3 regions of the Streptomyces sp. NPDC005303 genome follow, and region 1 is predicted to be linked to each of the others. Evidence: riboswitches for the same ligand, from Rfam matches in the RefSeq annotation. Region 1 holds a riboswitch; each other region holds the start of a gene.
What was found. Region 1 has a riboswitch for cyclic di-AMP ahead of ABZT93_RS01865 (NlpC/P60 family protein). Riboswitches for the same ligand answer to the same signal wherever they lie in the genome.

Region 1 (7,843 bases):
ATCACCCACCGGATCCGAGTCGCCGACACCTCGTCCCACAGGCCGCCGACAGCACCTCGACAGTCACCGGAGCACGGATCGACGTCGAACAACCTTCGAACACAGAGCCAAACTCCCGCCCGCAGTCCCCCGAAACACGGCCGAATGCCCGTTTCCTTCGCGCTCGAAACCAGTTGAAGATTGTCGCGCCCGCATACCGCCGGGTACAGTCGCCGCACTGCTCTGGCAGCCCCTGTTGTCGAGGCGAAAGAGAAGTTGGTGAACGACCGTCACCCGTCGGGGACCATGACCACCCCGGCTCCGGCTTCTGACGCCGACTCGTCGCACTGTGCGCCGTACGGCACCCAGGAGGCCCAGTACGGAGACCTCACCACGTACGGCGGCTATGACGCCACCGGTTTCGACGCCACCGGCGCGCACACCACCGGCACCTTCGCGACCGACCCGCTCTTCGGCGACATGCCGGGCGACGCCACCGGTTCGTACGACGCCTCGACGTGGACCACGGGTGGCCACCAGACCCTGAACTACGACATGTACGCGGCCCAGCACCACGCCGCCTACGACACCGGCGCGTACGACGCCACGCAGTGGGGCGCCGACCACCAGCAGCTCGCCGCGATCCCGCCGCAGGCCGGCAGCCCCGACCACAGCGGCCAGTGGGACACGAGTTCCTGGCACCAGCCGGACCGGTCCGCGGGCCCGGCCGACCAGACCCAGCACTGGGAATGGGGCACGCAGACCTTCGACACCGGGGCGTACGACGCCACGCAGTGGAACTCCGACGGCACGGCGGCCGACCCGCAGCCGACGGCCGGCTTCGAGCAGGTCGGGTACGACGAGAACCACCCGTTCGACGAGAACCACGCGTACGACGAGGGCCAGGGCCACACGTACGACGAGGCGAATCCTTACGGCGACGCCTACGCCGAACGCCTCTCGCACGACGGTGAGCCGGACGCTACCGCCACCGCCACCGGCGAGCTGCCCGCCGTCCACGACGCCGACGCCCCGCTCCTGGACGACCAGGAAGAGGCCCCCGCGGCCCCGGCCGCCGCTCCCGGGTCCCGCGTCGCCGCGCGCAACGCCAACCGCTCCCGCCGCCGTATGCCCGCCAAGCGCTCCGCGCTGCTGACGATCGCCGTCCCCTCGGCGTGTGTCATGGGTGTCGCCGGGATCGCCGCCGCCTCGGTGGGCACGCTGACCGGCGACGACAAGGACACCTCGACGACCCTCGCGGACACGACCGCCGTCCACCCTGCCATCGCGAACAACAAGCTGGACACCCAGCTCGAGAGCCTTTCGGCCGGTGCCGACGACTTCGCCGACCGGGCCAGCCGTACGCAGGAACGCATCGACCTCAAGGCGCAGCAGGTGGCCGAGAAGAGGAAGGCGGCGGAGGAGGCGGCCCGCAAGGAGCGGTTGCGCCCGAAGTTCGCTCTTCCGGTCGCGCAGCGCGGTCTCAGCGCCTACTTCGGCCAGTCCGGCGTCAACTGGATGTCCGTCCACACCGGCATCGACTTCCCGGTGTCGTACGGCACGACAGTGATGGCCGTGACCGACGGCACCGTCCGGACGCAGTGGAACAGCGCGTACGGCAACATGCTGGTCGTGACGGCGAAGGACGGCACGGAGACGTGGTACTGCCACCTCTCCAGCTACCGCGTCGCCTCCGGTACGACGGTCAAGGCCGGCGACCCGATCGCGTACTCCGGCAACTCGGGCAACTCGACCGGCCCGCACCTGCACCTGGAGGTGCACCCGGCGGGCGGTTCGGCCATAGACCCCTTGCCGTGGCTGCGCAGCCACGGGCTGGACCCGACGTAACCCCTCGGGACCAGCCCCCTTTCTCGGCTACAGCTTCAGCTACAGCTTCTCCACCGGCGCGTACCGCAGCAGCAGCCGCTTCGGCTTCGCTTCCCCGAAGTCGATGGTCGCCTCGGCGTTCGCGCCCGTGCCCTTCACCCCGACCACCGTGCCGAGACCGAACTGGTCGTGGGTGACACGGTCGCCGACGGCCAGGGCCACCACCGGCTTCTCCGAGGTCCGGCGCGTCGCGAAGCCGGACGCGCCCGACGCCGAGGAGCGGGAACGGGACGACGACAGCGACGCGGCGACCCCGGAGACCGGCCCCGCGGGAGAACCGACCGCGCCCGTGCGCTTCCAGTCGACGTGCTGCGCCGGGATCTCCTCGAGGAAGCGGGAGGGCGGGTTGTACGACGGCTGCCCCCACGCGCTGCGCAGGGAGGACCGGGTCAGATACAGCCGCTCACGCGCGCGCGTGATCCCGACGTACGCCAGGCGCCGCTCCTCCTCCAGCTCCTTGGTCTGGCCGAGGGCGCGCATGTGCGGGAAGACGCCGTCCTCCATGCCGGTGAGGAAGACGACCGGGAACTCCAGGCCCTTGGCGGTGTGCAGGGTCATCAGGGTGATGACTCCGGAGCCGTCCTCGTCCTCGTCGGGGATCTGGTCGGAGTCGGCGACGAGCGCGACCCGCTCCAGGAAGTCGGAGAGCGAGCCGGGCTCCTCGCCCTCGCCCGACTCCTGCTCGAACTCCAGGGCCACGGCGGCGAGTTCCTGAAGGTTCTCGATACGGGTCTCGTCCTGCGGGTCGGTGGAGGCCTGCAACTCGGCGAGGTAGCCGGTGCGTTCGAGCACCGCTTCCAGGACGGTCGCCGGGCCCGCGCCGGACTCGACGATCGTACGGAGCTCCTCCATCAGCACGTTGAACCGCTTCACGGCGTTGGTGGAGCGCGCGGCCATGCCGTACGCCTCGTCGACGCGCTTGAGGGCCTGCGGGAAGCTGATCTTCTCGCGCTGGGACAGGGCGTCGATCATCGCCTCGGCACGGTCACCGATGCCGCGCTTGGGGACGTTGAGGATCCGGCGCAGGGGCACCGAGTCCTCGGGGTTGGCGAGGACGCGCAGGTAGGCCAGGACGTCCCGGACCTCCTTGCGCTCGTAGAAGCGGACGCCGCCGACGACCTTGTAGGGCAGGCCGACACGGATGAAGACCTCTTCGAAGACACGGGACTGGGCGTTGGTGCGGTAGAAGACGGCGACATCGCCGGCCTTCGCGTCGCCCGCGTCCGTGAGGCGGTCTATCTCGTCGGCGACGAACTGCGCCTCGTCGTGCTCGGTGTCGGCGACATAGCCGGTGATGCGCGCACCCGCGCCCGCGTTGGTCCACAGGTTCTTGGGGCGGCGGGACTCGTTGCGCTCGATGACGGCGTTGGCGGCGGTGAGGATCGTCTGGGTGGAGCGGTAGTTCTGCTCCAGCAGGATCGTGGTCGCGTTGGGGTAGTCCTCCTCGAACTGGAGGATGTTGCGGATGGTCGCGCCGCGGAAGGCGTAGATCGACTGGTCGGCGTCACCGACGACACAGAGCTCGGCGGGCGGCAGGTCGTGCTCGCTCGGCGGTACGTCCACCGGATGCTCGGAGGTCCCTACCAGCTCCCTGACCAGCGCGTACTGCGCATGGTTGGTGTCCTGGTACTCGTCGACGAGGACATGCCGGAAGCGGCGGCGGTAGTGCTCGGAGACATCGGGGAACGCCCGGAGCAGGTTGACCGTCGTCATGATCAGGTCGTCGAAGTCGAGAGCGTTCGCCTCGCGGAGGCGCGACTGGTACATCGCGTAGGCCTGGGCGAGGGTCTTCTCGAAGCCGTCGGTGGCCTGGGCGGCGAAGTCCTCCTCGTCGATCAGCTCGTTCTTCAGGTTGCTGATCTTGGCGCTGAAGGACTTCGGCGGGAATTTCTTGGGGTCGAGGTCCAGGTCACGGCAGACCAGCGCCATGAGCCGCTTGGAGTCGGCGGCGTCGTAGATCGAGAAGGAGGAGGTGAACCCGAGCTTCTTCGACTCCCTGCGCAGGATCCGCACGCACGCGCTGTGGAAGGTCATGACCCACATCGCGTTCGCGCGCGGGCCGACGAGCTGCTCGACGCGCTCCTTCATCTCGCCCGCGGCCTTGTTGGTGAAGGTGATCGCGAGGATCTGGCCCGGGTGGACATTGCGCTCGCCGAGGAGGTGGGCGATGCGGTGGGTGAGCACCCGGGTCTTGCCGGAGCCGGCACCGGCCACGATGAGCAGCGGGGAGCCGGAGTGCACGACGGCCGCGCGCTGGTTCTCGTTCAGCCCCTCCAGGAGCGTGGCCGGGTCCACCACCGGGCGCGGGGCGCCGTCGCGGTAGTAGGCGTCCCGGTCGGGGGGCACGTCGAACTTCCCACCGAACAGGTCGTCCGGAACCTGCTCCGGTCCGTGCTCGTCCTCGGGCGGCGGCGGGGGTTCCTCCCCATGCCCGCGAGGGGCCTGGAGGTCCGCCAGGAAGCTGTCGTCAAAGAGGCTGCTCATCGCTCTCCGAGTCTAGGGCTCCCCACTGACAGCCCGCCGCCGCCCCGAGAACATCCACCCGTACCAGAACCCGATGATCTTCCGACCGGACCTCCTGGCGCCCTCCTGGGCTCCGGACCTCCGGACCTCCGGACTTCCTGGCTTCCTGGCTTCCTGGCCTCCTGGCCTCCTGGCCTCCTGGCCGACGGCCACGCCCGCCGGGACCGGCCACCCTCACGTCCCTGCGCCTGCCGTGCGAGACCTTCGTCACGGCACAGGCACAGGCCCGGCCGACCGCCAGGTGAAGACCAACCCGCCCCCGGCTACGGCGGCCCCTGAAACCGGCCCCTGAAACCAGCCCCAAAAGGCGAGCAGACGGCATCGCGCCACCGAAAATAGCCCCAAGGCATCCCAGATCGCCGCGAATTCGCGAGGCGAAGCGCCCCCTGGGACGAAGGTCACGAAAATGTATCGGGCATATCGAACATCAACCTTCACAGGGGCCACACCAGTTGGTTACCGTTCCGGACAGGCCGTACGACCCCCTCCGGCGAACCTCGCCGGGCCGCACGGCCTCCGCCGAGTCCGCAGCGCCGCCGCGCGCCCGGAGCCGGGGACCCACCGAACCCGGGGTGAATCGGCCGACTCCCGCGCAGGGGAGCGCCGTAGGGCAACCCTTCCCGCCCGAACCCGACAGCTAACCCGGTAGGCGGAGCATCGGAAGGAGTCGCCTCCCTTGGCGTCGCACCGCAAGTCGCGTCCCGTCGGTACGCGCATGGCAGGCATACGGACCCCGGCCCTCGCGACGGCCGCCCTCACCTCCGTGGCCCTGCTGTCCCAGTCGGCGAACGCCGCGCCGGCCGATGACAAGCCGAGTCTCGAAGAGGTCGAGAAGAAGGTCGACGACCTCTACCGCCAGGCCGAGTCGGCGACCGACGGCTACAACGCGGCGAAGGAGAAGACGGCCAAGCAGCGCAAGCAGGTCGACACGCTCCTCGACGACGTCGCCCAGCGCACCCAGAAGCTCAACAAGGCACGCGAGGAACTCGGGTCCTTCGCCGCGGCCCAGTACCGCACCGGTGCCTCCGCGCCCGACACGGCGACCTTCCTGCTCGCCGACACCCCGCAGGACTACTTCGACCAGACACAGCTCATGGGCCGCTTGACGAGCCGCCAGAAGGGCGCGGTCGACGACTTCGTCTCCGAGCAGTCCGCGACGATGAAGAAGCGCCAGGAGGCCTCGCAGAGCCTTCAGTCGCTCAGCGAGACGCAGAGCGACCTGAAGACCGCCAAGGCGACCGTCCAGAAGAAGCTCGCCGACGCGCGCGAGCTGCTGTCGGAGCTGACCGCCCAGGAGAAGGCGCGGCTCGCGGCGATCGAGCAGCGCAAGCAGCAGGAGGCGGCCCGCAAGGCGGCGGAGCTGGCGCAGCAGCAGGCGGCGGCCGAGAAGGCCGCACAGGAGACCGCCGCCCCGCAGCAGAGCACGTCGACGGCGCCCGACTCCTCGTACGCCACCAAGGCCGCCAAGGCCCTCGCCTTCGCCCGCGCGCAGATCGGCAAGCCGTACGTCTGGGGCGCCACCGGCCCCGACTCCTACGACTGCTCGGGGCTCACCCAGGCCGCCTGGAAGGCGGCGGGCGTAGACCTCCCCCGCGTCACCTACGACCAGGTCAACGCCGGCACCACGGTCTCCCTGGCCGACGCCCAACCCGGTGACCTGGTCTTCTTCTACGACGACATCAGCCACGTCGGCCTCTACATCGGCAACGGCATGATGATCCACGCCCCCAAGCCGGGCGCGTACGTCCGCGAGGAGTCGATCTACTACGACGGCGAGTCGGGGATCCACAGCGTGGTCCGCCCGGCCTGAGGTCGCACAGCCCGCACTCGCGTGCATTTCCGCACGCGCGCGTGCGCGCCCCGTCCGCACGGCACGGGGAACTTCCTAGCATCGGCACATGTCCGGTACCTCCCCCCACTCCCCCCTGCGCGCCTGGTGGACGCGGCGCCCGCCCGCGGCCGGGGCGGCGGTGATGGCGACCGGCATCGTGTCGCTCGGGCTCGGTCTGACCGGGCACGAGACGCTGTCCCGGATCGCCCTGGTGCTCGGTTGCGCGGCCTGGCTCGGGCTGGCCGCCGAGTTCGCCGTACTACTGCTGCGGGAGCGCTCGCGATGGGCCGTGGACGCCGGAACACCGGGCGCCCTGACGGCCGTGGCGGCGACCACCGTCCTCGGCACCCGGTTCTCGGCACTCGGCCGGCAGACCCTCGCCGAGGCGCTGCTGGCCCTGTCCGCGCTGCTGTGGCCGGTGCTGCTCGTGCTCGTCGTGGGGCGCTGGACGCGGCGGATGCCCGGCGGGGTGTTCCTCTGCTGTGTCGCCACCCAGGGCCTCGCGGTCCTCGGCGCCACGCTCGCCCCGGCAGAGTCAGCGGCCTGGCTCGCGCACGCGGCGCTCGTGCTGTTCTGGCTCGGCCTGGTCCTCTACGTTGTCGCGCTCTTCCGCTTCGATCTGCGCCAGGTGCTGGAGGGACCGGGCGACCAGTGGATCGCGGGCGGCGCGCTCGCCATCTCGGCGCTCGCCGGCTCGAAGCTGATCGCCGCGGACAGCGCAAGCCTGTACCTGTGGAACGATGACGACCTCGGCGTCCTGCGCGCGGTGACCGTCGCCCTGCTGGTGCTCGACCTGGCCTGGTACGCCGTCCTGCTGGCGGCCGAGTTCGTACGGCCGCGTCTGCGCTACGACGTGCGCCGCTGGGCCACCGTGTTCCCCATGGGCATGGCCGCGGTGGCGGCTCTGTCGGTCTCCGCCGCCGTGGACGTCCCGTCGCTCCGGACACCGGGTGAGGTGCTGCTGTGGATCTCCGTGGCGGCCTGGCTGGCCGTCGCGGCCGGGGCGGCCGACTCCGCTCGTGCCGCCGTCAGGTCCACAGCACCGCGATGAAGACATTGGCCGTGGTCAGCGCTCCGACCAGGCCGAACAGGCTCTTGTCCACCTTCTCGTCGTCCCGCTTCACATAGACGAGACCGAGGATCACGATCAGCAGGGCCAGCTTCACGCCGATCTTGATGTTGTTGACGTGCTGGTCGTCGGCCTGGTTGAGGCCGACCAGGATCACCCCGGTGACCAGCATCGTCGCGGCGCCGTGCAGCATCGCGGGAACGAACCGGGCGGCGCCCTGGCCCATCGCCTTCATCTGGGTGAGGAAGCCTCCGAGGAGCGAGGCGATACCGATGATGTGCAGGCCGACGAAGAGATGGATGAGTACGTCCATGGGGCCGGAGCCTATGCCGGGGCGCGAGGGACACTCGCACCGGCCCCTTGAGCAGATGTTGCATATATGCGACCCATAGCACTCCCCGCCGGTCACGGGTCCCGGAATCCTTACTTCGGTCAGCGCACCGCGCGAAGTCGACGATGCCACCCCGGGATCACGGTCACCTTCGGTCACCCGGCGGTCCCCTGGCGGCACTTCCGCACAACGCGTTACCTCCCGGACACGGTCGGTTTAGCGT
Region 2 (7,843 bases), on a different contig from region 1:
GTAGTCGGTGCCCTGGACCTGGAGGGTCGGGGCGGTGTCCACGTGACCGCGCGGGCCCAGCGGAAGGCCGTAGCGCGAGAGGACCGGGTTCGGCTTGACGCCGGCGGTCCACACGACGGTGCTGGAGTCGACCTCCAGGCCGTTCTTGAGGACCACGTGGCCGTCGACGCAGGAGTCCATCGAGGTGGAGAGGTAGATCTCCACGCCCCGGCTCTCCAGGTGCTCCTTGCCGTAGGCGCCCAGCTTGGGGCCGACCTCGGGAAGGATCTTGTCGGCGGCGTCGACGAGGATGAACCGCATGTCCTCGCGCGAGACGTTGGTGTAGTACTTGGCCGCGTCGCGGGCCATGTCCTCGACCTCGCCGATGGTCTCCGCACCCGCGAAACCGCCGCCGACGAAGACGAAGGTGAGCGCCTTGCGGCGGATCTCCTCGTCCTTCGTGGAGTCGGCCTTGTCGAGCTGCTCCAGCACGTGGTTGCGCAGGCCGATGGCCTCCTCGACGCCCTTCATGCCGATGCCCTGCTCGGCGAGGCCGGGGATCGGGAAGGTGCGGGAGACCGCGCCGAGCGCGATCACCAGGTAGTCGAAGGGCAGCTCGTACGCCTCGCCGACCAGCGGGGCGATCGTGGCGACCTTGCGGTCCTGGTCGATGGTGGTGACCCGGCCGGTGAGCACCTCCGCCTTCGGCAGCACGCGTCGCAGCGGGACGACGACGTGGCGCGGGGAGATGTTGCCGGCGGCGGTTTCGGGGAGGAAGGGCTGGTAGGTCATGTACGACCGGGGGTCGACGACCGTGACGGTCGCCTCGCCGTAGCGCATCTTCTTGAGAATGCGCCGAGCTGCGTACAGGCCTACGTACCCACCGCCTACTACGAGGATCCTGGGACGCTCCGTGGTGCTCATGGCATCGAGTATCCACCTGCCCCAGGGGGGTCGCTCGTGCGCCCCTTCACAAGCTCTTGGAAGGTGTGTGTTATCCTCCGCGACTCGCGTGATCCAAGTCATGGCGCGGAACGGGAACCAGCGTGTAAGGCGACCCGTTGTCAATGCCGCGTGAGCTGCCTCTCTGCGCCGAAAGCCGCCCTGTGAGGGGTCCTCGCAGCCACCTCCCCCACCCCTCGCCCGAGGTCCGCAACTCACCGTTTTGAACGTGTTCACACGGGTGTTGAGCCCCCGGAAGGGTCAACCGGAGCACATTCGTCGTCCGGCCGGACCAAATTCCTTGTGAAGAACTTCACGAAGTTTCTCGGCGCCACGTCGAAGAGGGGCCCCGAAGGGCCCCCCGGACGCGCTCATACGTTGTTCTACCTGCTCAGCAGAGGTGCCCGCAGGGCCTACGCGATGGACCACGCGATGCCGTCGAGGATGTCGTGCTCGCTCACGACGACCTCCTCGGCACCGATCCGTTCCATGATCGTGAGCAGGACGAGGGCCCCGGCCCCGATCACGTCCACCCGCCCCGGATGCATGGAGGGCACGGCCGCGCGCTCGGCGTGGGTGGAGCGCAGCAGCCAGTCGGTGATCTCGCGAACGCGGTCGTGGGAGACCCGGGAGTGGTGGATGGCCTGCGAGTCGTACTCCGGCAGCTCCTGCGCGATCGCCGAGACGGTGGTGACGGACCCGGCGAGACCCACCAGGGTGCGCGCCTCGCGCAGCGGCACGGTCTCCTCGGCGAGGTCGAGGGCGGCCTCGATGTCGGCCCGCATCGCGGCGATCTGGGCGTCGGTGGGCGGGTCGCTGACGGCCCCGTCCCGCACCAGGTGCCGCTCGGTCATCCGCACACACCCCACATCCACGGAGCGTGCGGCGCGCACATGGTCGTCGCCCACGACGAACTCCGTCGAACCGCCGCCGATGTCCACCACGAGATACGGCTTGGCGAGGTGGTCGCTGCCGGTGAGTTCCCTGGTCGCCCCGGTGAAGGAGAACTCGGCCTCCTGGTCCCCGGAGATGACCTCGGGCTCCACTCCGAGGATGTCCATGACGCCGCGCACGAACTCGTCCCGGTTCTCGGCGTCCCGGGAGGCGGAGGTGGCGACGAACCGCAGCCGTTCGGCGCCGTGCTCCTTGACGACCGCCGCGTACTCCCGGCAGGCCGCGAAGGTTCGCTCCAGCGCCTCGGGCGCGAGCCGCCCGGTCCGGTCGACGCCCTGCCCGAGCCGCACGATGGTCATACGCCGGTCCAGGTCGACCAGTTCGCCGGTCGCCGGGTCGCAGTCCGCCACGAGGAGGCGGATGGAGTTCGTACCGCAGTCGATGGCGGCGACGCGGGTCACTGGTCGTTCTCCTCGGTCCCGGCGAGGGTCACACAGGCGCCCTTGCGCCACCACTCCGGCAGCATCGCGATCGCCTCGTCGCCCAGCGGGTTGACGCCCGGTCCGGCGGCCAGCGAGTGGCCGACCAGGACGTGCAGGCACTTCACCCGGTCCGGCATACCTCCCGCGCTCGGGAAGCCCTCCAGGACCTCGATGGCGTCCCGGCGGGCGAGGTAGTCCTCGTGCGCGGCCCGGTACGCCTTCGCGAGCTCCGGATCAGTCTGGAGCCGCTCCGTCATCTCCTTCATGACGCCGTTCGCCTCCAGCGTGCCGATCGCCGAGGCGGCGCGCGGGCACGTCAGGTAGTACGTCGTCGGGAAGGGCGTGCCGTCGGGGAGGCGAGGGGCCGTCTCCACCACGTCCGGCTGTCCGCAGGGGCAGCGGTGCGCGATCGCGCGCAGTCCGCGCGGCGGCCGCCCGAGCTGCTGCTTGAAGGCCTCGACGTCGGCGTCGGTGGGCTCGGTGCGCGGGGTGGTCGGCGGGGGCGTTTCCATGCCTGTCTTTCTCTAGGTCTCACGGTCTCACTGGTCGGAGGCGTCGGACTTGTCGACGCCGTCCCAGACGTTGGAGTACCAGGGGCGGTCGGCGGCCCCGAGATCGGTACGGGACCGCTTCGCCGCGTCCGGGTCGACGACGATGAAGCCCGTCTCCCCCGGCATCACATAGTGCAGCCGCTGCCGGATCTGCTGCTCAGCGTAGGCGTCGTCCTGCCAGCGCGCCTTGAGGTCGCGCAGCTTCTCGACCCGCTCGGCGGCCCGCGCCTTCTCCCGCTGGAGATCGGCGATCTCGGCACGCTGGGAGACGTACTGCCTTATCGGGTACGCCAGCGCCACCACCAGGGTGCACAGCACCAGGGCGAGCAGCGCGGCCCGCCCGGTCAGCCGGGAGCGGCGGGCCTGCCGTTTGCTCTGGGAGCGGTAGACACGGGCCGCGGTCTGCTCACCGAGGATTCTGATCCTGGTCGCGGTGGAGAAACGGTCCCGGTCCTTCACGGCCATCGGCTCTCCGCCTCCCCTTCTACGTGCGTACGTCCCCGCACACGGTACGGGACCGGTACGGGGACGTACGTACGACTGGCTGAGGATTGACCTGGTGAGGTCAGCCCTTGAAGCGGGGGAAGGCCGAGCGGCCCGCGTACACCGCGGCGTCGTCGAGGATCTCCTCGATGCGCAGCAGCTGGTTGTACTTGGCGACACGCTCGGAGCGGGCCGGGGCGCCGGTCTTGATCTGGCCGCAGTTGGTGGCGACGGCCAGGTCGGCGATGGTGACGTCCTCGGTCTCGCCGGAGCGGTGGGACATCATGCACTTGAAGCCGCTGCGCTGGGCGAGCTCGACGGCGTCGAGGGTCTCGGTGAGCGAGCCGATCTGGTTCACCTTGACGAGCAGCGCGTTGGCGGCGCCGTCCTCGATGCCGCGGGCCAGGCGCTCGGGGTTGGTGACGAACAGGTCGTCGCCGACGATCTGGACCTTGTCGCCCAGCTTGTCGGTGAGGACCTTCCAGCCGGCCCAGTCGTCCTCGAACAGCGGGTCCTCGATGGAGACGAGCGGGTAGGCCGCCACGAGCTCCTCGTAGTACTCCGTCATCTCGGCGGCGGAGCGGTCCTTGCCCTCGAACTGGTACTTGCCGTCCTTGTAGAACTCGGAGGCGGCGACGTCGAGCGCCAGGGCGACCTGCTCGCCGGGGATGTAACCGGCTTCCTTGATCGCCTCGAGGATGAGGTCCAGGGCGGCGCGGTTGGACTCCAGGTTCGGCGCGAAGCCGCCCTCGTCGCCGAGGCCGGTGGACAGGCCCTTGCTCTTCAGGACCTTCTTGAGGGTGTGGTAGACCTCGGTGCCCCAGCGCAGCGCCTCGGAGAAGGACTCCGCGCCGATCGGGGCGATCATGAACTCCTGGATGTCCACGTTGGAGTCGGCGTGCGAGCCGCCGTTCAGGATGTTCATCATCGGCACCGGCAGCAGGTGCGCGTTCGGACCGCCCAGGTAGCGGAAGAGCGGGAGGTCGCTGGCCTCGGAGGCGGCGTGGGCGACGGCCAGGGAGACGCCGAGGATGGCGTTGGCGCCGAGCGAGCCCTTGTTGTCGGTGGCGTCCAGGTCGAACATCGCCTGGTCGATCAGGCGCTGCTCGGTGGCGTCGTAGCCGACCAGCTCCGGGCCGATCTGCTCGATGACGGCCAGGACGGCCTTCTCGACACCCTTGCCCTGGTAGCGGTTCGGGTCACCGTCGCGAAGCTCGATGGCCTCGAAGGCGCCCGTGGAGGCGCCGGAGGGGACGGCGGCACGACCGGTGCTGCCGTCGTCGAGGCCGACCTCGACCTCGACCGTGGGGTTGCCTCGGGAGTCCAGGATTTCCCGGGCTACGACGACGTCGATGGACGGCACGAGCATCTCCTTCTTGGGATGTGACACGGTCCGCCGGGACCGCGGTGGGTTCTGCGAGTCCGAGCCTAACCGGCTCCGGGGGATCGGCCACCGTGTGGACCGACCCATGGACAGAACCGAGAGTAAATTGTTTCTGAACTGAACAAAGACGTCCCGACAGCAGGGCAAGAAAAAACCCCGCCCCGGTGCGTACGGGGGAACACGCACCGGAGCGGGGAGCCCGTGGGGACGGGGGGTGACCCTCACGAGGCCTTCATCCTGAAGGACACGGCTGTGAGGGCCCTGTGGTTCAGCTGGGTCTTACTTCAGGTGGAGCTGCTGGCCCGGGAAGATGAAGTCGGCATCGTCGATGATGTCCTTGTTCAGCTTGAACAGCTTCTGCCAGCCGCCCTTGACCTTGTGCTTCTCGGCGATCGAGCTGAGGGTGTCACCCTTGACGACCTTGTACTCGCCGTCGCCCTTCTTGACCTTCTTGCCGGTCGGGGTGGTGACGGTCTTCTTGGCGGCCGGACGCTCGGAGGAGCGGGAGGCGCTCTGCTCGTCGGTCGAACGGGTGCTGGTGCCCGAGTTCGAGGAGCCGGAGGAGGACGAGCTGCTGCCGCCGTTGTAGGAGGCGCTGGACAGGCCCGTGCCGCAGACCGGCCAGGCGCCCTTGCCCTGGGAGGCGAGGACCTTCTCGGCGACGGAGATCTGCTGCGACTTGCTGGCCTGGTTGGCCTGCGCGGCGTACTGCGTACCGCCGTACGCGGCCCAGGTGGAGGCCGAGAACTGCAGGCCGCCGTAGTAGCCGTTGCCGGTGTTGATGGACCAGTTGCCGCCGGACTCGCACTGGGCGACGGCGTCCCACTCGGAGGCGGTGGCGGCGGAGGCGTTGCCGGCCGCCATCAGCGGGGCGGCGATGGCGACACCGGTGACACCGGCGAGCGCGGCGGCCCGGGTGGCCTTGGACGGACGACGGTGCTTGCCCTTGCCGGAAAACAGCATGGTGGATCCCCTCACCGACGCCTGCGAGGTGAGCTGTCGGGTTCGGGCCGGTTGAGTTGCCCGGTCGCCCACCTCGCGGTGCGCGACTTAACCCCAAGCCGGTCCAGCGTGAACTGCTGGGCCCGGCACTTACCTGGGTCCCCCGCTCCTGCCTACGGCGCTTGACGCGACGACTGTTCCCGTACGGCCGCTGGCAGGATTCGGCGTTGCGACAGACGGGGCTCGGGTTGCCGAGCGGTGACGACCGTAGACACGCGCTCGGCGGAATTTCAAAGACGATCAGGGCTTCTGAGACTCATCCCACACTTTCACCAAAGTGGACATTCGGTGTGAAGTGTGACGTGAACTCCCGCTGTTTTTCTGGGCTTTTCAGCCCTATTCAGCCCCTGTGTCGGCGTCTGACCGGCGACGATGTTGCTCGGGTCGGCCCCGATGCGGTCCTTGTTCTCGGCGTAGAGGGCGCGCCATCCGCCGTCGAGGCCAAGGGAGTCGGCGATGGAGACGAGAGAGTCACCTTCCCGGACGACGTAGGTCGCGGCGGCGTGCCGGCCGGCCGGGGCGGAGGCCGTGCTCTTCGTCGCAACCTCCTCGGCACTGCCACCGCGGTGCTTGCCGGAGCCGAGGGCGCCGACGTCCACGAGGGCCGAAGAGCCGCCCTCCTGCCACGACTTGTCCGCTTCGTCCTCTTCTGGGCTCACGACGGGTGAGCTGTCGGAAGGCTGTGCGTCCTTTGCGGCGGAGTCCTTGGATTCCGAAGAGTTCTTTTTGTCCGGCTTGGCGGAATCGCCACTGGAGGGGGTGGCCGACGGCGAAGGCGTCGCGGACGAACCGTCCAGCGCGTCGAGCAGACCGCCGGAAGAATCCCCGGAGTCCGACGAGTTGGAGGAGCCGGACGAACCCGACGAGCCGGACGAGTTCGACGAACCGGACGCCGAGGTCGAGGGGGTACCGCTCCCCACGCCCGTGTCGACGTCCGCCGAGCTCGAGTCCTTGCTGAGACCGCCGAGCAGACCACAGGTCGGCCACGCGGCGATGCCCTGGTCCGCGAGGAGCTTCTCGGCCACGGCTATCTGCTGGTTGCGGCTGGCCAGGTCGGCCGTCTCGGCGTATTCGAGGCCGCCGTACTTCTCCCAGTTCTCCTGGGACATCTGGAGGCCGCCGTAGTAGCCGTTGCCGTCGTTCTCACTCCAGGAACCGCCGCTCTCGCACTCCGCGACACGGTCCCAGGTGGTGCCGGTGGCGGCGCTCGCCCCGGTCGCTCCGAGCAGTGGGATCGCGATGGCTGATCCCGTCACACCGGCCGCTACGAGGAGAGCCGGAGCCTGACGGGGGCGACGGTGACGACCGTTCCCGGAGAGCATGGAGGGACCTTTCCCGAGACAGCAAGTACCCGCGCGGTGGGTACTGCGGGGCACCGCGCTGGTCCGTGAACGTATAGGGATTCGATCACTTGTCACAAGTTAATGCCGCGTAGATCACGTGAAGATCACAGACTTGAGGGCGCGTCATGTTTAACCCGCACCCAAGCCGCGCCTGGACACCTGAAGAGGAGGAACCCGCAGCTCACGCCTGACAGGTGTACCTCCGCCAAGGCGGTTGAGGCGAAGCATCAGAGTGGGCCAGAAGCCCCTCCTGAACCATGCGTTCTGACGATCCTTGACCGCTGCCCATGGCCCGTAACGTTCGGGAAGTTCGTCCCAAAGACACCCTGTGCGTAGCCGATGAAGAATGCCGTTGAGCTGTGTCCGCAGATCAACAGCGCCACGCACAAAGGGGCGATACCCGAAGAAGTCGCCTACCAGCTCTTCTACGGCGTCCCACTCCGACTCGAACACCGCGGCAGGAACCGGGGTACCGGTGCGCTCATGCCACTCCGTCACTTTGCATGCGACGCCGGAGCGCTTCCGTACCTCGCCCAGAGGCTCCACCGTGATGTCCAGGAGATCGATCAATTCTCTCATCTCGGAGAGTGCCGGGGCCCTTCCTCCCGCCCTGGCGATGGCGGCGAGATCCTTGGCCCTGCTGACCTTCGCCTCGGCCTCCTCGTGGGTCGCGAGCACGTCTCTCGCGATGGCAAGGATCTCTCCGGCGATCCGCACGTCCTGGTCGAGTTGTTTCGACGCGGCGTCTTTGACCGCCTGGCCGAGGCCCGGGTTCCGCGCCAG
Region 3 (7,843 bases), on a different contig from region 1:
TCTGTCTCGTTAAGGTCGATGCCGTGGCCACCTGTCCCCCGTATCCGACGTACCCCGGTGACCCCACCGGTGGCGGTGTGCTGCGGCATGCGCACTGGTGGCAGCGGAAGTGGGTGCGCTACGGCGCCCTGATCACGCTCCTCGCGCTGTCCGGGCTCGTCATCCTCGCCCTGGTCCGCCAGCAGACCGGTACCCAGGGGTTCCTGGTCGGGCTGGGCCTCGCCGTCCTGCCCGTACCGCTGCTCATAGCCGCCTTCCGCTGGCTCGACCGGGTCGAACCGGGCCCCTGGCGCAATCTGCTGTTCGCCTTCGCCTGGGGCGCCTGCGCGGCGGCGCTGATAGCGATCATCGCCAACAGCTTCGCGACGAAATGGATAGCGACGGCGACCGCCGACCCGGCCGGCGCGGACACCCTCGGCGCGACCGTGATAGCGCCGATCGTCGAGGAGTCGGCCAAGGCCGCCGCCGTGCTGCTCGTCTTCCTGTTCCGCAGACGGGACTTCACCGGGATCGTCGACGGCGTGGTGATAGCGGGGGTCACCGCCACCGGCTTCGCCTTCACCGAGAACATCCTCTACCTCGGCACCGCCTTCGGCACCGACCAGCTCACCGGCGACCGCGGCATCGCCTCCGTCACCGCCGCGACCTTCTTCGTGCGCGTGGTGATGTCGCCGTTCGCGCACCCCCTGTTCACCGTGCTCACCGGCATCGGCTTCGGCATCTCCGCGCTGTCGGCGGAACGCCAGCGCATCCGGCGGATCCTCCTCCCGCTGTCCGGTCTGCTGCTCGCCATGGGCATGCACGCCACCTGGAACGGCTCCTCGACGTTCGGGCAGTTCGGCTTCTTCGCGGTGTACGCGATGTTCATGCTCCCGGCGTTCGCGCTGCTGACCTGGCTGGTCATCTGGACGCGGCAGCGGGAGCTGAAGACCGTGCGCGACGAACTGCCGGCGTACACCGTGGCCGGGTGGCTGACGCCGACCGAGCCGTATGCGCTGGGCTCGATGCGGGCGCGGCGGGTGGCGCGGGACTACGCGCGGCGGCAGTTCGGCGGGCGGGCCGCTGCGCGGGCGGTCTCGCAGTACGAGGCGTACGCGACATCCTTGGCGTTCCTACGGCACCGGGGGCGGCTCGGGCGGGCGAACGCGGACTTCGTCGTACGGGAGCGGGAGTTGCTGCACGAGCTGTGGCGGCGCCGGGACGTGGCGCGTCCCGCGCTGGACCACGCGGCCCGGATGACGGCACCGCCGGTACCGGTGACCGCGCCGCCCTGGCCGGTGTACGGGGTGTACGGATACCCGGCGCACCCGGCCCAGCCGCATCTCGTTCACCCGGCCCACGCGCTCCAGCCGCCGCACCCCGTTCACCCGGCCCACCCGACGGTGCCGTACCCCGCCTACAACCCGTACCGGACATAGCCGCGCCGGAAGGTCAGTCCGACGCCTCCGTCAGGCGCCCCAGCTCCTCCTCCGACAGCACCAGATCGCCCACCCCCAGCAGCGCCGGCAGCTGTTCGACCGTGCGGGCGGACGCGATCGGGGCCGCGACCGTCGGCTGGGCGGCGAGCCAGGCGAGGGCGACCGTGGCGACCGGGACGGTGTGGGACTCGGCGATGTCGTCGAGCGCCGCGAGGACCTTACGGCCGCGTTCGGTCTCCAGGTGCTTGGCGGCGCCTGCCCGGCGCGCGCTCTCGACCGTCGTACCGGGGCGGTACTTACCGGTGAGGAACCCGGAGGCGAGGGCGTAGTACGGGACGGCGGCGAGGCCCTCCCTGGAGGCGACGGCCTCGAGTTCGCCCTCGTACGTGTCGCGGGAGACCAGGTTGTAGTGGGGCTGGAGGGCGACATAGCGCGCGAGCCCCTCGCGGTCGGAGAAGGCGAGGAACTCCGCGAGCCGCGCGGCGGAGATGTTGGAGGCGCCGATCGCCCGCACCTTGCCCGCCTTCACCAGTTCGTCCAGCGCGCCGACGATCTCCTCGACGGGGATCTCCGGCTTGTCGAAGTGGGTGTAGTACAGATCGATGTGGTCGGTGCCCAGGCGCCGCAGCGAAGCCTCCGCCGCCGCCTTGATGTTCGCGGCGCTCAGGCCCTGGAAGTCGGGGTGCTGGCTGACCTTCGTGGCGATGACGACGTCGTCGCGGTTGCCGCGGGCCGCCAGCCACTTGCCGATGATCGTCTCGGACTCGCCGCCGGAGTTCCCGTCGACCCACGCCGAGTAGGAGTCGGCCGTGTCGACGAAATTGCCGCCGGCCGCGGTGTACGCGTCGAGGACGGCGAAGGACGTGGCTTCGTCGGCGGTCCAGCCGAAGACGTTGCCGCCCAGGGAGAGCGGGAAGACCTCGAGGCCGGAGGAGCCGAGCTTGCGAAGAGAAGTCATGCCATACGTCAACGCCCGCGCCGGACGCCGGTCTTCCGCTACGGCCGCAAAGTCCTCGTAAACAACCGGAATCAGTCGCTCCGAAGCACCGGCAGCCCTGACGTCGGGGGGACGTCGTCAGGGCTGCCGGAGTTCGCGGGAGTCCGCGGGAGACCTCAGGGGGTGAGCCCCTTGCCGCGCAGCCACGACATCGGGTCGATCCCGTCGGCCGAGCCGCCCGGGTGGACCTCCAGGTGCAGGTGCGCGCCGGTCACGTTGCCCGTGGCGCCCACGCGGCCGATGACGTCACCCGTGCCGACCTTCTGGCCGACGCTGACATTGATCGAGGACTGGTGGCAGAACCACAGCTCGGTGCCGTCGTCGAGGGTGAGGATCGTGCGGTAGCCGTAGGAACCGGCCCAGCCGGCCTCGGTGATGGTGCCGCTGTGGATCGCCTTGATGAGGGTGCCCGTGGGGGCGGCGAAGTCGAGGCCCGTGTGGTAGCCGGAGGACCACAGCGAACCGGCCTGACCGAAGGTCCCCGTGATGGTGTACGACGAGGTCGGCAGCGTGTACTGCTTGGCGAGCTCGGCCAGGCGCGCGGCCTCGGCCTTCTTCGCGGCCGCCTCCTCCGCCTTCTTCTTCGCGGCGGCGGCCTTCTCCTGAGCGTCCTTCTCCGCCTTGGCGGCGGCCGCGTCGGCCTCCTTCTGGGCGGCGTCCGCGACGGCCTGGGCGGCCTTGGTGTCGATCTGGTCCTGCTGCACCTCGGCCTGGGCCAGGATGCGCGAGCGCAGCGCCTCGCCGGCGTCCGAGGTGCCCTGAGTGGTGTCGGCGGTGGTGGCGCCGACACTGCTGAAGGCGCTCGTGTCGTCCGCGGCGGTGTCGGCGTTGTCCGAGATGAGCGAGCTCACGGAGCCCAGGTCGGGCATGGAGATGGAGACCGGCGGCTTGCCGGTGTTGGCGCTGGCCATCCCGCCCGCGCTGACGGCGGCTATGACACCGACGCCGAGAACGGTGGAGCTACGGGCGAAACCCCCGCCACGCTGCTTGGCGACGCGATGCCGGCCTCGTACGGGAGCGAGGGAATCCGCGGTCGGGTTCCACTCGCCGAGCGGGGCCTCGTCGTCGGCGCGGTAGCCGCCGTACACGAGGGTGTCGCTCGGAACGTACGGCGCCTCGGGGGCAGGCGGGTTGGACGCCACGTGGGCGCGCTCCTTTCCTTCCTTCTCGCCTACCGGGTTAGCTGACGGGTTCGGAGCAGGAAGGTCTCCTACGCGCGTATACCCGCCGTGCTGCCACGGCGGAGTACGAGCGATTCACCCCAAGTTGGTGGTTCCCCGGTTTCCTTGCGGAATTCGGCGCGTGAGCACGGAGCCGTCTCTTGTGACGGCTGGGACGACCGCGCTGCGTTATCGAACGTTAATAGACCCGGGGGCTCGATTCCAAGCTGTTCCGCTTGATCGTTAACGAAATCCCGCAGGACTTAGGGCCCATGAACGGCTAAAAACGGGCGAGTTGACCCTTCGTCGGATGGCGCACAGGTGTTGACGGTGCGTCAGTTGTTATGCGGAGGGCGGTCACTCGCTCACCCCGCGTCACGAGACGTCGTACCGTGCGGCACGGCCGGGAAAACACTCAGGGCCGGAGTCCAGTGACTGGACTCCGGCCCTGAGCCTTGAGTAGCGGGGACAGGATTTGAACCTGCGACCTCTGGGTTATGAGCCCAGCGAGCTACCGAGCTGCTCCACCCCGCGCCGTTGTGTGACCAGCATACGTCATCGGCGAGGTGGTTCGCGCCAGGGTTGTTCCGGAGGCCCGGCGGTGCGGGCCGGCTCCCCCTGTGCGGAAACCCTCGCCCGGCCCGGAAGGTGTAGCCGGCTACACCGTGCGCCGGGAGCCGTTCGTCTAGCGTGAGCCGCATGTGGAAGTCGGTGCAGCGTGCGGCGATGGCGACCGTGCATCTCGTCGTGGCCGCGGCGATGTGCTTCGGCATGTACCTCTTCATCACCGTGCTGCTGATCGCCGCCGCAGGCACGGTCGTCGTGGTCGGCTGCTGGCTGCTGCCCGAGGCCGTGCTGCTGATACGGCGGATCGCGGGCGCCAAGCGGAATCTGACCGCCCGGTGGACGGGCAGGGAGATCCCCGAGGCCTACACCCCGATGACCGGCACGCTGCGCGAGCGGCTGCGCATCTCGGTGCGGGACCCCGGCACGCTCACGGACTTCCGCTGGATGCTCTGCTACTACCTCTACGGCGCCCTGCTCGCCCTCGCCCTGCCCCTGTGGCCCCTCGGCCTGGTGGTCGACGGTGTCTGGGCCGGGGCGCTGCGCCGCGACCCCGTCGTCCTCCCGCTGATCGTGAGGCTCGCGGACACCGAGGCCCGCTGGTCGACCGCGCTGCTCATGCCGTCCCCGAAGGCCAGGCTGGCCCGGCGGGTCGAGGAGCTGAAGGAGACCCGGGCCGACGCCATCGCCGCGCACGAGGCGGAACTTCGCCGCATCGAACGGGACCTGCACGACGGCGCCCAGGCGAACCTCGTGGCGCTGTCGATGCGGATCGGACTCGCCAAGCGGGCCTACGACCGTGACCCGGACGCCGCCCGTAAGCTGCTGGACGACGCCCAGACCCAGGCCGAGCGGGCACTGACCGAGCTGCGGCACGTGGTGCGCGGCATCCACCCGCCGATCCTCACCGACCGGGGTCTGGTCGGCGCGGTGCGGGCGCTGGCGGCGAGCAGCGGGCTGACGGTGACCGTGGACGACGGCGGCCTGGACGCGGGCACCCGGGCGCCCGCGGCGGTGGAGGCGGCCGCCTACTTCGTGGTCGCCGAGTCCCTCACCAACGTGGCGAAGCACAGCGGTGCGGACCGGGCCGAGGTCCGGCTGGCCCGGACCCGGCGCGGGCTGACCGTGCGGGTGCGGGACGAGGGCCGGGGCGGCGTCGACGAGCCCGCGGGCTCGGGGCTGCTCGGGATGCGGCGCAGGGTCGCTGCGCTCGACGGGACCTTCGAAGTGACCAGCCCCGCCGGGGGCCCGACCGTGATCTACGTGGAGCTGCCGTGCGTGTGGTGATCGCCGAGGACAACGCCCTTCTGAGAGAGGGGCTCGTCCTTCTGCTGACGTCCTCCGGGCACGAGGTCGTGGCCGTCGTCGGCACCGGCCCCGAGATCCTGCCCGCCCTGCTCGACCACCGGCCGGACGTGGCCGTGCTCGACGTACGGATGCCGCCCGGGTTCCGCGACGAGGGTCTGCGGGCCGCCCTGGAGGCACGGGAGCGGATCCCCGGACTTCCGGTACTGGTGCTCTCGCAGTACGTCGAGGAGTCGTACGCCGCCGAGTTGCTGGCGGGTGGCACCAGCGGGGTCGGCTATCTCCTGAAGGACCGGGTCGGCCGGGTCGACGAGTTCCTCGACGCGCTGGAGCGGGTCGCGGCCGGCGGCACCGCGCTCGACCCCGAGGTCGTCACCGAGCTCCTGACCCGCCGCCGTGACACACCGCTCGACTCCCTCACCCCGCGCGAGCGTGAGGTGCTGAAGCTGATGGCCGAGGGGTACGACAACACCACCATCGCGAAGACCCTCGTCGTCACCGAGCGCGCGGTCAGCAAGCACATCGGCAACGTCTTCCTCAAGCTGGGCCTGCCACCGAGCGACAGCGGCCACCGGCGGGTGCTGGCCGTGCTGGCCTATCTGGCGCACACGCCCAGCTGAGCGTCAGCCGACGCCGAGTTCGGTCAACTCCGCCAGCGGCAGCGTGTGCTGGGTCTGCAGGACCTTCGCGCGCAGGTAGCGGACGTTGTGGGCGGTGGTGAAGACTCCGGTGGGGATCCGGTCACGGACATCGATGCCGAGGTCGCGCAACTGGCCGGCCTTGTCGGGGTTGTTGGAGAGCAGGTCGAGCTCGGAGATCCCGAGGGCCTGCAGCATCTGCGCGGCCGCCGTGTAGTCGCGGGCGTCCTCGGGCAGGCCCAGCGCGGTGTTCGCGGCGTAGGTGTCGAGGCCCTGGTCCTGGAGGGCGTACGCGTCGAGCTTGTTGTAGAGGCCGATGCCGCGGCCCTCCTGGCGCAGGTAGAGCAGGACACCGCCGCGCTCGGCTATGCGCTCGACCGCTTCACGCAGCTGAGGTCCGCAGTCGCAGCGGGCGGAGCCGAAGACATCGCCGGTGAGGCACTCGGAGTGCAGGCGCACCAGCGGGGCCGTGCCGGGGGCGGGGTCACCGAGCACGACGGCAAGGTGCTCCTGCCCGTCGGCCAGGCCGTGGAAGGTGACGAGCTCGGCGTCTACGCGGTAACCGTCCCCGAAGCGCAGCGGGACGCGGACGCGGGAGCGCTGGGTGGCGGCGGGCAGGTCGGGCATGCGGGTACTCCGGTCCGTAGGCACACCTGCTTCAGATTTGAAGCAGTTCTACTGATCGAGACACTACCTCATGCTTTAAATTTGAAGCAACGCCTTTGTGGCGCTCGTCACGCAGGACTTCTCACGAACAGGACGGGGACGACCGTCGGCGCCACGGGACCTCCTCGGCGGGACCGTCCTCCCCTTGAAGTCCTGCGGTGACACTGGTGAAGATCTCCTCCAGCTGCCCCACCTGCTCCGGGGTGAGCCGGTCGAAGAGCGCGGTGCGGACCGTCTCCACATGGCCCGGCGCCGCCCGCTCCAGCACCGCCATACCCTCGTCCGTGAGGACCGCGAGGCTGCCGCGCTTGTCCCACTTGCAGCTCTCGCGCCGCACCAGCCCGTCCTTCTCCAGCCGGGCGACGGCGTACGTCAGCCGGGGCCGGGTGATCTTCAGGCCCTCGGCGAGATCGGTCATCCGCAGCCGCCGCTCCGGGGTCTCGGAGAGGTTGGCCAGGATGGAGTAGTACAGGTGCGGCATGCCGGCCTCCTGCTGGAGCTGCCGGTCGATGGTGTCCTCCAGGAGGAGCGAGGCGGCGATGTAGGCACGCCAGGCTCGCTGCTCGTCGGGGCTGAGCCAGCGGGTCGTCATGCCCCCAGTGTAGGTTTGCTTCAAACTTGAACCAAGACCGCCGTCCGTGAAGTCCCCGACACCCGCCGAACCCGCGCCTTCCGTTCACCCCCGCCATCCGTTTCCGAGAGGGACCGCGCCGATGCCCCACCCCTACGTCCTGCTCTCCGCCGCGGTCTCCCTCGACGGCTACCTCGACGACACCGGCCCCGACCGCCTCCTCCTGTCCAGCCCGGCCGACTTCGACCGCGTCGACGAGGTCCGCGCCTCCGTGGACGCCATCCTCGTCGGCGCGGGCACGATCCGCGCCGACAACCCCCGCCTGCTGGTGAACTCCGAGACGCGCCGCGCGGCCCGCGCCGCCGCCGGGAAACCGCCGTACCCCCTGAAGGTCACGGTCAGCGGCTCGGGCGAGCTGGACCCGGCCGCGAACTTCTGGCACACGGGCGGCGAGAAGGTCGTCTACACGACGGACCAGGGCGCGGAGCGGGCCAGGGCGCTGGGGATCTCGGCCGACATCGTTC

Region 2: it holds a riboswitch for cyclic di-AMP, as region 1 does, so the genes downstream of both, ABZT93_RS28565 (transglycosylase family protein) here and ABZT93_RS01865 (NlpC/P60 family protein) in region 1, are expected to answer to the same signal.
Region 3: it holds a riboswitch for cyclic di-AMP, as region 1 does, so the genes downstream of both, ABZT93_RS30835 (M23 family metallopeptidase) here and ABZT93_RS01865 (NlpC/P60 family protein) in region 1, are expected to answer to the same signal.

The regions. Positions count from the first base shown of each region.
Region 1 is NZ_JBEXGM010000001.1:380,871-388,713, reverse strand. Features, by position in the region: gene ABZT93_RS01875 (M23 family metallopeptidase) at 286-1,827, shown strand; gene pcrA (DNA helicase PcrA) at 1,867-4,350, opposite strand; cyclic di-AMP (ydaO/yuaA leader) riboswitch at 4,897-5,058, shown strand; gene ABZT93_RS01865 (NlpC/P60 family protein) at 5,066-6,199, shown strand; gene ABZT93_RS01860 (tellurite resistance/C4-dicarboxylate transporter family protein) at 6,288-7,271, shown strand; gene ABZT93_RS01855 (hypothetical protein) at 7,249-7,602, opposite strand.
Region 2 is NZ_JBEXGM010000024.1:47,428-55,270, forward strand. Features, by position in the region: gene ABZT93_RS28540 (NAD(P)/FAD-dependent oxidoreductase) at 1-903, opposite strand, end outside; gene ABZT93_RS28545 (Ppx/GppA phosphatase family protein) at 1,335-2,276, opposite strand; gene ABZT93_RS28550 (DUF501 domain-containing protein) at 2,273-2,809, opposite strand; gene ABZT93_RS28555 (septum formation initiator family protein) at 2,837-3,313, opposite strand; gene eno (phosphopyruvate hydratase) at 3,414-4,700, opposite strand; gene ABZT93_RS28565 (transglycosylase family protein) at 4,995-5,678, opposite strand; cyclic di-AMP (ydaO/yuaA leader) riboswitch at 5,682-5,848, opposite strand; gene ABZT93_RS28570 (transglycosylase family protein) at 5,987-7,039, opposite strand; gene ABZT93_RS28575 (transposase) at 7,190-7,639, opposite strand.
Region 3 is NZ_JBEXGM010000028.1:77,954-85,796, reverse strand. Features, by position in the region: gene ABZT93_RS30845 (PrsW family intramembrane metalloprotease) at 24-1,418, shown strand; gene ABZT93_RS30840 (aldo/keto reductase) at 1,432-2,376, opposite strand; gene ABZT93_RS30835 (M23 family metallopeptidase) at 2,532-3,557, opposite strand; cyclic di-AMP (ydaO/yuaA leader) riboswitch at 3,569-3,726, opposite strand; tRNA gene ABZT93_RS30830 (tRNA-Met) at 4,036-4,109, opposite strand; gene ABZT93_RS30825 (histidine kinase) at 4,275-5,426, shown strand; gene ABZT93_RS30820 (response regulator transcription factor) at 5,414-6,064, shown strand; gene ribA (GTP cyclohydrolase II) at 6,068-6,709, opposite strand; gene ABZT93_RS30810 (MarR family transcriptional regulator) at 6,831-7,340, opposite strand; gene ABZT93_RS30805 (dihydrofolate reductase family protein) at 7,462-7,843, shown strand, end outside.